Regions from separate parts of the Alteromonas sp. Cnat3-28 genome, predicted to be linked through region 1. Evidence: predicted binding sites of a transcription regulator. Region 1 holds the regulator's gene; the other holds the start of a gene.

Region 1 (7,537 bases):
GCCACACTAAAGCCCGTGAGTAACCAAGGAATAACGTGGCGAGTGCGAGAAAACATGATTATTTCGCACCATGCAAAATTAGAATAAAAACAGAGGTGAATATGTTGATAAAAATAGTCCTTGTTGCGTTAGTGCTGTACATGATTGTGAACTTGTTCATGGCGATGCGAATCATGATGAAAAATGACACATCAAAAGGGCCTATGAGTAAGTACATTGGTCGACGCGTGCTCACTTCTGCCGTCATTGTTATTATTATTCTTATCGCTATTGGTACCGGTTTAATTACCCCAAACCCAAGGCCTTACTGAGTTTGGGGCTCCCTTTTAAAGTACGTAAACAAAGATGTAGAGCATGACCCACACCACATCTACAAAGTGCCAGTACCAGCTCCCCGCCTGAAACGCGAAGTGGTTTTCAGGCGTGAAATGGCCTTTCAAGACCCTAAAAAACAATACAATTAGAATGATGGTGCCAAGGGTCACATGCATGCCGTGAAACCCTGTGAGCATAAAGAAGGTGTTGCCGTAAATGCCTGACTGAAGCGTAAGCCCCAAGTCGCGATACGCATGTATGTACTCTTCTACCTGTAGGAACAAGAACCCACATCCAAGTAAGATAGTGATACCCAGCATTAGGGTTAGCTGTTTGCGTTTGTTTTGCTCTAATCCCACATGAGCGAAGTGCAGTGTAATAGATGAGATAAGCAAGATAACCGTATTGATTGTGGGCAAACCCGCAGCACTCATTTCTTGTGTGGTAGTGCCGCCTGGGGTTGACACCAGCGGCCACATGGCCTCAAAGGTCGGCCATAAGACCTCATTGGTCATAGCGTTATTCGATGCGCCGCCCAGCCACGGAACGGAAATAAATCTCGCGTAGTAGAGGGCGCCGAAAAACGCAGCGAAAAACATCACCTCTGAAAAGATAAACCAGCTCATACCTTGTCGATATGAACGCCCCAGCTGATCGCTGTAAAGCCCTGCCATAGATTCGTCTATTTGATTTTTAAACCAACCTACAAGCATAACGAGCAATACTGCTATCCCCGCTAAAAGGATATGACCGCCATAGCCTGTTTCACCTTTGGTTGCTTGCACCACATAATTGCCCGCACCTACGGCGATAAGAAATAGAGCAACGGCCCCTACGATGGGCCATGGACTTTGTGCGGGTACATAATATTTTTGATATTCGTGATTCTGTACTTCGGGTTGCATTTTCTTCTCCTTACCCCTTCGGCCTATTCGCCATTTGATGGTGTTGAAGCCATAAAGGGATTCGGTGTTGTCGTTAGGTCACTGGCTCGCGCTGTGACGTCATAGAGTGTGTACTGCAAGGTAAAAAACGTAATTTCTTCAGGTAGCTGAGGGTCTACATAAAACTGCATGGGCATATAGGCTTCACTACCCGCATCTAATGGCTGCTGATTGAAGCAGAAGCATTCAGTCTTGTTCAGGTACAGTGCTGCCGTTCCGGGGGATACAGAGGGAATGGCCTGAGCTACGATATTGCTTGATGCAGGGTTTCTCACATAAAACGATACCGTATTAAGTTCGCCAGGGTGCACTTTCACGCGCTTGGTTTCAGCACGAAACTCCCAGGGCATACCGGTATTTGTGCGAGTAATAAACTCGACGGTCACTTCTCGCGACTCATCAATCTCAACCGATTGATAAACCGCAGCCGTGCCTTCGGTTTTTCCGTTAATTCCCGTAACGTCGCAAAATACGTCGTACAAGGGAACAAGGGCAAAGCCGAAGCCAAACATGCCAATGACAATAGCAACAAGTTTAATAACCATCTTGTTGTTTGCGCTTTGCTGTGACATCACGTGACCTCCGGGTAAATCCATAGATGAAGGTTGGTAAACGCTTGCTTAGTCGTTTATCTCCCTCACCACCTGCAATGTGTGAATGTCATTCCCATCGGCTTTTGCCGGTTGAAAGGAATGACCTATTCACAACTCCACCTACCGTTACTTAACGACAGGTGGCGTTTCAAACGTGTGATAAGGAGCGGGTGATGGAATTTCCCATTCCAATCCTTCTGCGCCGTCCCAAACTTGCGCTGATACCGGCTCACCTTGCTTTTTGCATGCCTTGATAAGCAGGGCAAGAAAGATGAGCTGAGATAAACCGAATGCAAAGCCACCCAGGCTTATCCATTTATTAAAATCAGCGAACTGCAATGCATAGTCAGGAATACGGCGTGGCATACCAGCCAAACCCACAAAGTGCATAGGGAAAAACAACACATTGACCGATACCAATGAGCACCAGAAATGCCATTTAGCTAAGGTTGTGTCATACATTTTTCCCGTCCATTTAGGCAACCAGTAATACACCGCAGCCATGATGGAAAAGACCGCGCCAGTTACCAGTACATAGTGGAAATGGGCTACAACGAAGTAAGTGTCGTGATATTGGAAGTCCACGGGCGTGATCGCCAACATTAGCCCTGACAACCCACCAATGGTGAACAGCACAATAAAGGCAATAGCGAACATCATTGGCATTTCGAAGCTCAGTGAGCCGCGCCACATGGTCGCTACCCAGTTAAACACTTTTACACCAGTAGGCACCGAGATAAGCATGGTGGCAAACATGAAAAACATTTCCATGTACACCGGCATGCCCGTGGTGAACATATGGTGAGCCCACACAACAAAAGAGAGCAGCGCAATCGACGCCGTGGCGTAAACCATAGACGCGTATCCAAACAGCTGCTTTCGAGAGAAGGTAGGAACAATTTGCGAGATAATGCCGAAAGCGGGCAAGATCATAATGTACACTTCAGGGTGTCCGAAGAACCAGAAAATATGCTGGAACATAACCGGGTCGCCGCCACCAGCAGCATCAAAAAAGCTCGTGCCAAAGAACTTATCAGTTAACACCATGGTAACCGCACCGGCGAGCACTGGCATTACCGCAATCAGCAAAAATGCCGTGATAAGCCACGTCCATACAAACAGCGGCATTTTCATCCAGGTCATGCCTGGCGCACGCATATTAAAGATGGTCACAATCACGTTAATCGCACCCATAATGGATGAAATACCCATAATGTGAACAGAGAACACAAACAACGCTGTCGAATCGCCACTGTAAGTCGTTGAAAGGGGCGCGTAGAAAGTCCATCCAAAAGCAGGGCCGCCGCCTTCCATAAAGAGCGAGCTCAATAGAATGAGAAAGGCACCTGGTAAAATCCAGAAGCTCCAGTTATTCATGCGCGGTAACGCCATGTCAGGGGCGCCGATCATCATGGGAATAAGCCAGTTTGCGAGCCCAGTAAAGGCTGGCATTACTGCACCAAATACCATGATAAGCCCGTGTACCGTAGTCATTTGGTTAAAGAAGTTTGGCTCTACAATTTGTAGACCGGGTTGGAATAGTTCAGCGCGGATCACCATGGCCATCGCACCACCAACTAAAAACATAATAAAGGCAAACCACAGGTAAAGTGTGCCTATGTCTTTATGGTTAGTGGTAAACAACCAACGCGTTATCCCTTTAGGAATATGATCGTGGTGTTCATGGTCATCATGTAGGTGACCGTCATGAGGCGCAGAGGTATCTGGCGAAATAACTTCAGTTGCTTTGCTCATTGTCTGCTCCTAGTTTCCGTTTGCCACTGCGTTGACATCTTTGGCTTGAACCATATCGCCAGTTTTATTGCCCCAGGCATTTCGCTCGTAAGTGACTACGGCGGCAATTTCCTTAAGACTTAGCATTTTTCCAAACGCTTGCATGGCCGTTCCTGACTTTCCATGCAGCACGATGTCAATGTGACCTTGCTGATCTTCTAGTGCCATCTTGCTGCCTTTTAATGCCGGGAACACGCCAGGTAAACCTTCACCATTTGGCATATGGCAAGCAGCGCACGTTGCGTTGTATACTCGCTCGCCCTCTTTCATCAGTTCATCCATAGACATATTCATAGAAAGCAAACGCTGTTCTTCTTCTTTTGCTTTGCGAACAATTTCTTCTTGCTCGTTCATCCACTTGTCAAATTCGGCAGGCTCTTTCGCGATAACCACAACGGGCATGTAACCGTGGTCTTTTCCACATAACTCAGCGCATTGCCCACGGTAGATCCCTGGCTCATTAACCTTGGCCCAAGATTCATTGATAAAGCCGGGGTTGGCATCTTTTTTCACGGCAAAGTCAGGAACCCACCAAGAATGAATAACGTCATCAGAGGTAATAAGAAAACGTACTTTTTTACCTGTGGGAATAACCAGAGGGCGGTCAACTTCAAGCAGGTAGTTATCTGTTTTCTGGAATTTGTTCTCTATTTGCTCGCGCTGAGTGGCGAGTAAAGAATAAAACTCTACATCGCTATCCATGTACTTGTAATGCCATTTCCATTGAGAGCCTGTTACTAACACCGTCATGTCAGGCTCAGACGTGTCTTCCATAGCAATTAGAGTATTCGCTGCGGGTACCGCCATGAAGATAAGAATAAGGAAAGGAATAACGGTCCAAGCAATTTCAACCTTCACGTTTTCGTGAAAATTAGCTGGCTTGGCGCCACGGGACTTTCTATGTAGATACATTGAGGCGAACATCACGCCAAAAACTACAACCGCGATACCTACACAAATGAAGAACATCAACATATGGAGGTCGTATACCTGCCCACTGATGTCGGTAGCACCGCGTCTTAAGTTAAGCGAAGAGGCTTCTTCGCTTGCTTCTTGCGCAAAAAGCAAAGGGGAAAAAAGCAAAATTGGTATACTAGAACACCATTTTGCGAAAACGGTCGTTAGTTGTTTCACTCAGCACCTCCGTAATGGCGTGGTCAAAGACGCTGATTAATTTGCGCGATGCCCTACCAAATGGTTTGCGAACGATTGACCCATAACCTCAACTTGTAAAACAAATTTAGAGCCATTGTTATTATTTTGTTAATCTCTGTATAAGAATTGCGCAATAATGTCGTGCCGTCTAGTCTTTTCTATTAAAAATTTAACGAAGTGGTTAATTTTTAATCATTTACTAAAATGGTCGCGGGGGATTTCACGTGCAAAAAGAGAAAGCCATTGCTGTGAGATGCCCTTGGAATCAAACAGGCATTTTGAACACGGGGTTAAAGTAAATGCTCGACTAACTAGTTAAGAAATCAATAAGTAATCGATTACTCAATGTCGATTTCAAACAAAATTCAAAATAAAAAATGGAAAATACTTGAAGCATTCATAGAAAGAATAACGTGAGTAATGATAAAAATAAGCGCGCAGAAAACCAACAGGTTTGCTGGGCAGGATAAAACCTAAGTTGGCAGATTGAAGAAAAAAACAGGAACAAAAGACATAAAAAAAGCGGCTAACGCGCCGCTTTTATACAAACAAGCTAAAATACTACATCCAGTCAGCGTTTCTGATCACACCCACCGCAATGCCTTCTATCGCAAAATGTTCAGTCGCCAAATCAACTTTTATTGGTGCAAACTCATCATTCTCAGCATGAAGCAATACTTCACGCCCGCGTTTCTCTAGACGCTTTACGGTGACGTCTTCATCTACACGCGCCACAACCACCTGACCGTTGTGTACATCAGTGGTGCGATGAACAGCGAGAAGATCACCGTCTAAAATACCAATGTCTTTCATGCTCATACCGTTAACGCGTAGCAAAAAGTCGGCATGGGGTTGAAACAGTGCAGGATCGACTTTGTAGTGCGATTCAACATGCTCTTGCGCCAAGATCGGCTCACCGGCTGCAACACGCCCAATTAACGGTAGGCCTTCTTCTTCTTGTGCGTCGTTATCAAGAGGGATATTGAGCTTAATGCCACGAGACGTACCAGGCAAAATTTCAATCACGCCTTTACGCGCCAATGCTTTCAAATGTTCCTCTGCTGCATTAGCAGAACGAAAGCCAAGCTGACGGGCTATTTCCGCACGAGTAGGCGGCATTCCCGTTTCTAACATGGTTGTTTTAATAAGTTCTAAAACTTCGGTTTGTCGAGCTGTGAGTGGGCGCATAAAAGACCTGTCTGTTCATACAGTTCCTGTAAGTATATACACCTAAAACTAAATAACAAGCACTTGCCGCGTCTTTTGCGATCTGCAATAGCCTACGACAAGTGCTTTCCTCTTATTTTACGAGAAGAGCCATGTTCGGGTTACTAATTTGTAACTCCAGCTCCCCATCACTATTTTGACGTGTGCGCATGCCTTCAACATTATCGAGCCCAAGTCCAGGGCTTTGCCACACCACATTGCCTTTATTATCAACCTCAACCACGCGATATGCGATGCTGTCATAATAATTGTACGAATAGTCATTCTCGTTAGGCTGGTAGATAGCGAGAATCGACTGATTAGACGACGTCGTTGGAACAGCCGCTATATACTGAGGGTAGAATGACGGTGCTATAGCGTCTTTGAGTTCTAATGCATCGCTCGCCACGTCATAAACATTGATGGTGTTGTAGTTTCTATTTAAACACGCAAATTCAAGTTCGCTATCACTATCAAAATTTACCGTGAGCAATTGGTCACAATTGGTTTCCAATTCATTCAATCCAACAAATTCACCATCCTGCATTTTATAGAGCTTAAGCGAACTATAGCCCCCAACAGCAAAATAATGCACACCGTCTTTTTCAGAGGCAGCAAGCGCATTAATTGAAAAATCGTTAATGATTGAGTCGATAAGCACCTGATTCTCGATATCAAACGCTTTAAGTCGATTGTTCTCAATAATAACTGCATCGGCGTAACTATCGTTATTTACGTCAATGGCTTCAATAAACGAAATTTCACTATTCTGATTATTGTTCAGTGTCCACTGAATAGCATTATCTGTAAGTCTCACGACATTAAACGACGAACTATAATCCAGTGCCCCTATTAGTAACTCACCCACACCGTCATTGTTGTAGTCTGTAACGACCGGTTTGCTATAGTTATAGACATCTTCGCCAACCTCAGCACTTATCGCAAAGTTATCCTCTTTATCTACCGATAAAATCTGAATAGATGATTCGTAACTACTTGTATCGCTAACAAAGACGGCTCTTTCATCATTATCGCCATAAGGTGCCCAACCCGCGGCATGATATCTACTCGCGCGCGGCGCACCTTTTATATCTGACAAGGCATATTCACCGTTGGCATCTTGTTGCGCTACTAAAATTTGATTCTCACCAGTCCAAATAATGTCGTCCACATTGTCATTGTCTAAATCGTCAATGAGAAGTGACATGCCACTGTAAGTGTTGTGGTTAAGAGCCCACTGCTCAGAGATTTGTCCCGCTTCTAATGCAAAACCTCTAACTTGTCCCCACTGACACTCGGAGACAACCACTATTCCTTCTGTAGCTGGGCTTTCTTTACTATAGGCGATATCACAAATGTCACCATGTTCCGCCGTTGCCAAACTGCTTTTCGATACTGCTGAGTAGATTGAGATATCATTCCAACTATCGGCACCGATGATTTCATCTACACCATCGTTATTCATATCACCCAGCACAACAAATGCGTCGCTGAACCCGCTACCGTATAGCCATTGGTTGGCACCGCTTT
Region 2 (7,537 bases), on a different contig from region 1:
TGCTATGCGCAGAGTATTTGGCGGCTGGATATTTTTCGCAGCTGTTGTCGGCGTTATTGTAAGCGTAGCACCAGATTTGAGCGCTCAATTTATCGGTTTAACACTTTTCGTTCTTGTTGCTTTTACACTCGTAATGTTTGGACAGAGCAGAATAACGGAAGGCTGGCCAGCTATAATTTGTGACAACAACTACATCGGCGTGGTGAGAGACCCTGTTAAGAGAGAGTATATTTGTGTGAACTCTGCTCTGGTCAAAGAAGCTAACCCCACATTAATAAAACCCAACAAAAAAGCGGTTGAGATTGTGTTAGATAGCGAACAACTATCGGCAGAAGATCAAGAGGTGCTAAACCAAGCGGTTTGGCCTCGGGATAACAAGCTAATAGGGCTAGCCCATTTTAAAAAGCGTGAAGAGGCGTGTGATAGCCTCATGTGGTGTGTCAAACACCGTAGCTCTCATTAGATTTACAGTCTTGAGTATTACTCCTTGTCCGTGATTAGCGCTAGTTCGGTATAAAGCGGGTAGTGGTCTGAGCCTATGCTTTCAAGTTTCTCTATATTGACCAATGCAAAATGTTCCGAGTGAAATACGTGGTCTAACGGCCATTTCACTAAAGGATATTTCGCGTGAAATGTATTGAAAAAACCGCGCCCCTCTCGTGGGTCTAAAAGTCCGCTTATTTTCTTGAACTTTCTGGTAGTAGGTGACCAAGCTACATCGTTAAGATCGCCAGCGACGACAATAGGGCCCTCTGTTTCAGCTATTTCTTCCCCCACAACAGTAAGTTCTACGTCTCTGGGCTTTGCATACGTGTTTTCTGTTGGGCTTGGTGGTTTTGGATGAAGAAAATATAGCGTGACATCTTGTCCGTGGTGATTGATTTTCACTTTCATAGACGGCACATCTTCTTCTATTAAAAATCGCAATGAGACCTCTTCAAAGGGAAGCTTACTATAAAGGTGCATACCGTAGAGGTTTTCGAGTGGGCAAAATTTACGATACGGGTATTCAGATTCAATTTCACTGATGCCTTTCTGCCACTTCTCATTAGATTCCAACGTTACGAGAAAATCAGGTTGCTTATTACGTACATGTTCAATGAGCTTGCGAAAATCGTCATTAGGCATATACACATTGCTTGATAAAACACTTAGCTTTTGGCTCGCACTCTCAACCTCGACGTGCCTAACTTCTCTTTTATACAGAGGGGTATAAGGAATGATCCAGATAACCTGATAAATAAGGCTAACTGTTAATCCAGCGACAATAATTACTGCTAGGCTATCTATCTGTGCGTAATAGGTTGATTCAAAAATATGCCCAGCAATTAACAAAGAAATGATAGCTGTTATTTGTAGTCGCGGAAATTCCCACACTCTTACTAACCAATGAGAAGAAGGAAGCAAAGGGGCCCAGCTTACGGCTATAAATAAGACTGAAACAGCAGTAAGTGCAGTATCCATGTCTAGTTGGTCCTTGAGTTTAATTAACGAAAAACACTCCACCTGTTGCTTCTGTCTGCAAAACTAAATTGATGACTATAGCTAGGGCCTGTTGACCTTTGGTGTACGAATTTTGGTCTAAATGGAAGCCTTTTAATCGCGAAACAGTCCTGCAAGCCTAGCGGGCTAAGTTAAAGGACTGTGACAAAGAGTAAAAGGCTTCCATTTAGACCCCTTCGGGCAGCGCCTTTGTGCCATCTATACTGCGTTGAATGTTCTCGATTTAGAACCACTAAACCGTCAAACATTCGCCTTGTCTAGATGGCACACAGACCGCTGCAAAAATGTACAACAAAGGTCAACAGGCCCCAGTGAAGCGACACAAATCGTTATAACTACGGCAGCTTTGTGAAATAAGTTTAACCTAAGTATCACTGCAACTTAGCGGCGGCCAACGACAAAAAGTTATCCCCTAGTACAATTGATAGGTGCTTTTCTTAAGTGAAGTTGACGAGTTTTGGGCATTAACAAAATTAAGTAAAAAGTTCTCAAACAAAGGCAAAGTTTGCAGAACAAAACTTACTTAACTAGCCCTGGATATTAATATTTGTCATATAAAACAATGCCTTATTTTGTTGGCAAGGAATTGGCATGACTATCTACGAGTTTCGACAAAGGAGAAATGTTATGAAACGTTCACTTATTTCTATGATTGTTGCTACAACTTTGACTACAGCTGCATATGCAGGTGACATGGACACAGATAACACAAGTAATAAATGGGAGAAAGGTGCCAAAGACGCATGGATTGATGGCAAAGCAGAAGCAACGCTGTTGTTCAATGGTAACCTTGATTCATTCGACATTAACACTGACGTTAAAAACGGTAATGTCGTTCTTACTGGTAAGGTTGAGAACTCTGTTGATAAAAAGCTAGCGGAAGAGCTAGTAGCGAATATTGACGGTGTAACGTCTGTAGACAACAAGCTAACGGTTGTCTCTGACAAAGATATGGAAGGCGACATGTCAGATGACATGGAAGATACTGTTGACGAAGGCACAAGCGAGTTAACTGACGCCAAAATCGCCACAGTAATCAAAACCCGTCTTCTTATGGATACCGATATTTCAGGTTTCGACATCGATGTTGACGTAGAAAACGGTGTAGTAACACTGACTGGCGACGTTGATTCTGATGCTGAGCGTGATCTAGCTGTGGAAATTGCCAAGAATGCATCTGACGTAAAAGATGTTGAAAGCAACCTTCGTGTAGTTACTGAAACTGCGATGAACTAATATCATTGTTGCTTTACACAAAAAAGGGGCCTCGGCCCCTTTTTTCTGGTCACGATTTACAGAGCTTTCCAAATCGCAAAAAACAAGGGAAGCACAGCTGCTAATATTTGTCAGGAGAACTCATTCACCATTCTCCACTTTTTCCCATTTAGTATCATCTTACGTGCTCTAGCATCCGATTGGCGTATCATATCGTTAATAAGCGACGTCTCAGGCATATTCTTCCAGTATTTTTTGGGCATTGAACTTAACATTGCCTTTGTTTTTACGCGGGCAGGATTAAATATATTTGCATAATACGTGAGCCAGTATTTTTCAATTCTGTCATCATTTGGAATAATACTTGGGTCAGGATTATCTTCCAAAACAAGTGTTTTAGTATTCCAATGCGCAGCTCGATAAGGGGTAAGTATTGACCAACACATATTTTTAAAACGCGTCTGAAAAAAATCGAGCTTCAATTCCAAGCTGAAGTGTTCTGGTTCATACCACGCAATAAAATGCTCTTGTCCGTCAAGTACAACTTCTCGAAATCTCAAAAAAGCACTTATCTTATATGCATCGCGTTTTACTGCTTTAGCCAGCACGTTGAGACGCAACACATCTTCGTCAGTTTTTAAGTGAATAAGGTTTCTGTTTTCGAAAACTACTCGCCATAAAACGCGGTAACATAAAGCGAAACGATCGGGGGCTTGGTGGCATAACGCATACTTCAACAGCGTTAAAACTGATCTGGGAATTCTGTAATTCGTTTGGCTTTCACCAATAGCGTTGGCCGAATCGGTCACGGCAAACAAGTCGTCTTGGTTAGATTGCGAAGTTTGCCATGTAACGTTCTCCGGAGGTATGTGTTGGGCTAGACATTCTCTCGATGCTTTTCGCCATTCGTCGTATCCGGGCAATGATGAAATGGTTACTTTTTTCATTGTGGTACCAATTAGATTAGGCGCTGAACAATTCAAACTGTTTTGGTTGTTTAAATTGCTGTTCAAAGTTACTGCTATCGAGCAAATGTATAGCGGGGGAATAATCACTAACAGTAATGAACGGTTTTAATTTTTGTAAGGGTAAACGCATTTTTGTGAGATCGAACCAGCTAAGCTTTGTGTAACGTCGAATAGCCAAAATTTTTTGTACTGTGCGTGCTCCCAGTCCAGGAACTCGCAATAAAAGTAGCTTGTCAGCTTTGTTTAAATCGATGGGAAATATGTGGCGATTGCGTAGCGCCCACGCAAGCTTGGGGTCGTGCTCCATATCTAGCATGTCGTTGTGTACGATTTCATCTAAACCAAATCCATAAAAGCGCAGGAGCCAATCGGCCTGATAAAGTCGGTGTTCACGGATAAGTGGCGCCGGTTTAAGAGGCAAGACTTCAGACGCATCTGGGATGGGCGAAAATGCAGAATAGTAAACGCGCCGCAATTTTTGTTGACCATACAGTTTGACACTCGTGCCAAGGATAACTTTATCATTTGAGTCATCGGCTCCTATGATCATCTGAGTGGACTGTCCGCCAGGAGCAAAGCGAGGTGGGCGTTTACCCGAGTAGGTTTTATCTACTTTGTGTTCATTTATTTTGTCTTTCAATGTATTCATTGAACCGTGAATTTCACCAAGGTCTTTTTCCGGGGCGTATTTGTTCAACGAATTTTGTGTCGGCATTTCGATGTTTATACTTAGCCTATCGGCATATAAGCCAGCTTCAGCCTGTAGTTCAGGAGATGCATTCGGAATGGTCTTAAGATGAATGTATCCTTTAAATCCGTGATCAATGCGAAGAGACTTCGCGATGCGTACCATGCTCTCCATAGTCAGGTCAGGAGAGCCGACAATACCGGAACTTAAAAATAATCCCTCAATGTAGTTACGCTTATAAAAATTAAGCGTTAAATCAACCGTTTCTTTAACGGTAAAACGCGCTCGTTGAACGTTGCTAGACACCCTATTGATGCAGTAATGGCAATCGTATATGCAATAGTTGGTCATTAGGATCTTAAGTAATGATACGCATCGACCATCAGGGGTAAAGCTGTGACATATCCCTGACCCTCCTGTGAGCGAACCTATTCCTGTTTTGTCAGTTTTACCTGCTTTTCGTTTACCGGCGGAGCCACTTGCGCAAGAAGCGTCATACTTAGCGGCATCTGAAAGAATTTCGAGTTTTTGAATGAGTTTGTCATGCATCGCAAATGGTCACTTTCTCTAGGCAAATGTACGTGGTAGACGGTCTGGAAAAAAAAACAAGATTCCATACCAGTACTTTGCTTGTTATGGTATATCTTAATACTGTATAAGTGTACAGTATTGAGGGGAGTGAGTTTATTAAATTTGAAAGGAAAATTTTATCTTGCTGTGTGTAGAAAGTACCTTATACAACTTTAGTATAAGTTTTGGGTTGGTCTAAATTACTGAAAAATAAAGATTAACTATATGGTGCGGAAGGTGCATATGGTTAAGTAGATATGAGTGAATTACTTGATGTATTGAACAGACGAAAGTTTGTATTGTCAGGCAGAAAACATCTGCTGCAACGTGAAAGCTAGAAACTTAGAAAGTCGAATGACTCAATACATTGGTGATAAATAGTTTTAATTAAGTGGATTGTAGCGAGCTTATCGATACAAGTGCAAAATCGTTCAAGGAGTGGGGCATGAACTTTTTAAAGTGGGTTTATTCAGGCTTAGTGGTATCAGCAATCATTGTTATAGTCGGTGTAATTGGGCAAGGAAAGCTATCCGTAAGCCAAGCATCAGCTGATGACGAACAGCGCCCCGTTCACATGGATATTCAAAAAGTACAGCGCAACTTCTCATTGGTAGAATTTGATTTGTCGAAAAAGGCACATCTATTGAGAAAAACGCGTCTAGAGCACTACATTGCACAGGCTAAGCAAGCCGATTTAAGAGGTTGGAAATTTAAGCGTGATGAGTTTGTTGAGCGCGCCGAAAATATTCTAAATCACCATCTTACTCAATACGCGAATGATGTTAGTCAAGATGCGGAAACTTATACCGCTCAAGCAATCTAATACAAAGGCTATACATGAAAACGCGCCCTACATTCTTACAATGTAGGGCGCGTTTTTCGTTTGAGTGTTTTCCAAATTTATTCCGACAGCGCAGAAATATAAGCTCTTACCACTTTTTCAACAAAGGCCTGACAATCTTTGGCCGTGGTTGGGTCATATTCACCATGGTTGGTAATGTTGTTCGACAATACGCGAATACCTAAAAAGGGAACGTGGTAGGCATGTGCAATCTGCGCTGCAGAAGCGGTTTCCATTTCTTCCACACTCGTTCCCATATTCTTATGGAGCCATGCTATTCGATCTAACTCGTTATTCCAAAAGTTACCGCTGCCAATCGTTCCTTTAACGACGTTGCCGCGTTTGTACTGCTTGGATAGCGATAGAGCTAGGTTGATGAGCTGTTTGTCTCCTAAATAATAACGCAACTTTTCTGCGTCCTTAGCGCTACTTCCTTCTCCCGCGCTGCCTTCTGACGCCATAAGGTCCATCGGTAGCCAATTAAACGGATGAGAACCTTCTCCTTGAGCCAGCTTAGGCGTTTTAAAATTGGATGCATTAATACTGCGTTCGCCAAGAACAATATCACCAACTTTTAAGGAAGGATCGTGGCCACCTGATGTTCCCTGATTGATGATAAGGCGAGGGTGGTATCTCTCTATGCCAATAGCGGTGGCGGCCGCTGTATTTTCTAAACCCTTACCGGTTTTAGCTACCACAATGGGATACCCGTCTAGTGTCCCTTTATAGAATACCGCATTACCTGAATACTCTGTTGTAGTGTTATCCAAAAGCGCAGCAAAGTATTCGGCTTCAATGGGCATGGGGCCTTGAATCATTATTGGCTGTAATGGAGCGTTCTGTGAAGCTACTTCTACACGCTTCATGGTGTGTACGTGCTGTGTATTTGCCCATACGCTATGAGTGAAAAGTGCCAAGAGCGTTATAATTGCTGAAAAACGTGTGTAGCGATTGAAAACGAGCTGCATGTCTATCCTTATTTTTGTCGTTGTTGTCCCGAGGAGTGTTAACGAATTCTCGTTGTTTTGTTGGATATGTTTTTTGTAATTTTGATACTGACTTAGATGAGTGTTCTTATTATAAGCGTCAGCTTACCACTGCTTTAGTAAATTACAGGCAAAAAAAAGCGAAGCATTTGCTTCGCTTTAATAGTGTATTCGTTGCTATTCGACTTCTACGATTTTAAGGGTATTGGTCGCGCCCACTTTTTCCATTTCATCGCCGTAAGTCAGGATGATACTGTCGCCGCTTTTCACTAATCCTTTCTCTTTAAGTGATGCAATGACATCGTACTTCAATTTGCCAGGTTCACTGTTTGAAGAGTCAAAGAAAACCGGCTTAACTCCGCGGCAAAGCGCCATTGTGTTAAGCGTTGATTCGTGACGAGACATCGCAATAATTGGCAGAGATGTAGTAATGCGAGACATTAACGTTGGTGTAGTTCCACTTTCAGTTAAACCTACAATCGCTTTAACACTTGGCAAGTGGTTCGCAGCGTAAACCGCTGACAGAGCAATTGACTCGCTAGTAGAAGAAAACTGCTGATCCATGCGGTGCTTGGAAATTTTAACGCTTGGATGTGTTTCCGCGCCTTCACAAACACGAGACATAGCTGCTACTGTTTCAATAGGGAAATTACCCGCCGCTGTTTCAGCTGAAAGCATTACCGCGTCAGTGCCGTCTAGTACAGCGTTTGCAACGTCCATTACTTCTGCACGTGTAGGCATAGGGCTGTCAATCATCGACTCCATC

What was found. The regulator LexA, encoded in region 1, represses DNA repair genes until DNA is damaged. The targets are predictions, from matches to a motif close to TACTGTATNNNNATACAGTA.
Region 2: MHM87_RS07595 (putative DNA modification/repair radical SAM protein) is a predicted target of LexA. The motif match lies at 5,024-5,043, and genes of this name have one in related genera.

What each region holds. Positions count from the first base shown of each region.
Region 1 covers NZ_JAKREY010000002.1:295,300-302,836, forward strand. The annotation lists gene MHM87_RS03450 (SURF1 family protein) at 1-56, opposite strand, end outside; gene MHM87_RS03455 (DUF2909 domain-containing protein) at 102-311, shown strand; gene MHM87_RS03460 (cytochrome c oxidase subunit 3) at 327-1,220, opposite strand; gene MHM87_RS03465 (cytochrome c oxidase assembly protein) at 1,244-1,831, opposite strand; gene ctaD (cytochrome c oxidase subunit I) at 1,979-3,607, opposite strand; gene coxB (cytochrome c oxidase subunit II) at 3,617-4,780, opposite strand; gene lexA (transcriptional repressor LexA) at 5,363-5,989, opposite strand; gene MHM87_RS03485 (hypothetical protein) at 6,102-7,537, opposite strand, start outside.
Region 2 covers NZ_JAKREY010000005.1:213,878-221,414, forward strand. The annotation lists gene MHM87_RS07575 (hypothetical protein) at 1-463, shown strand, start outside; gene MHM87_RS07580 (endonuclease/exonuclease/phosphatase family protein) at 481-1,464, opposite strand; gene MHM87_RS07585 (BON domain-containing protein) at 2,131-2,739, shown strand; gene MHM87_RS07590 (TIGR03915 family putative DNA repair protein) at 2,850-3,665, opposite strand; gene MHM87_RS07595 (putative DNA modification/repair radical SAM protein) at 3,682-4,923, opposite strand; gene MHM87_RS07600 (hypothetical protein) at 5,390-5,767, shown strand; gene MHM87_RS07605 (5'-methylthioadenosine/S-adenosylhomocysteine nucleosidase) at 5,845-6,753, opposite strand; gene pyk (pyruvate kinase) at 6,949-7,537, opposite strand, start outside.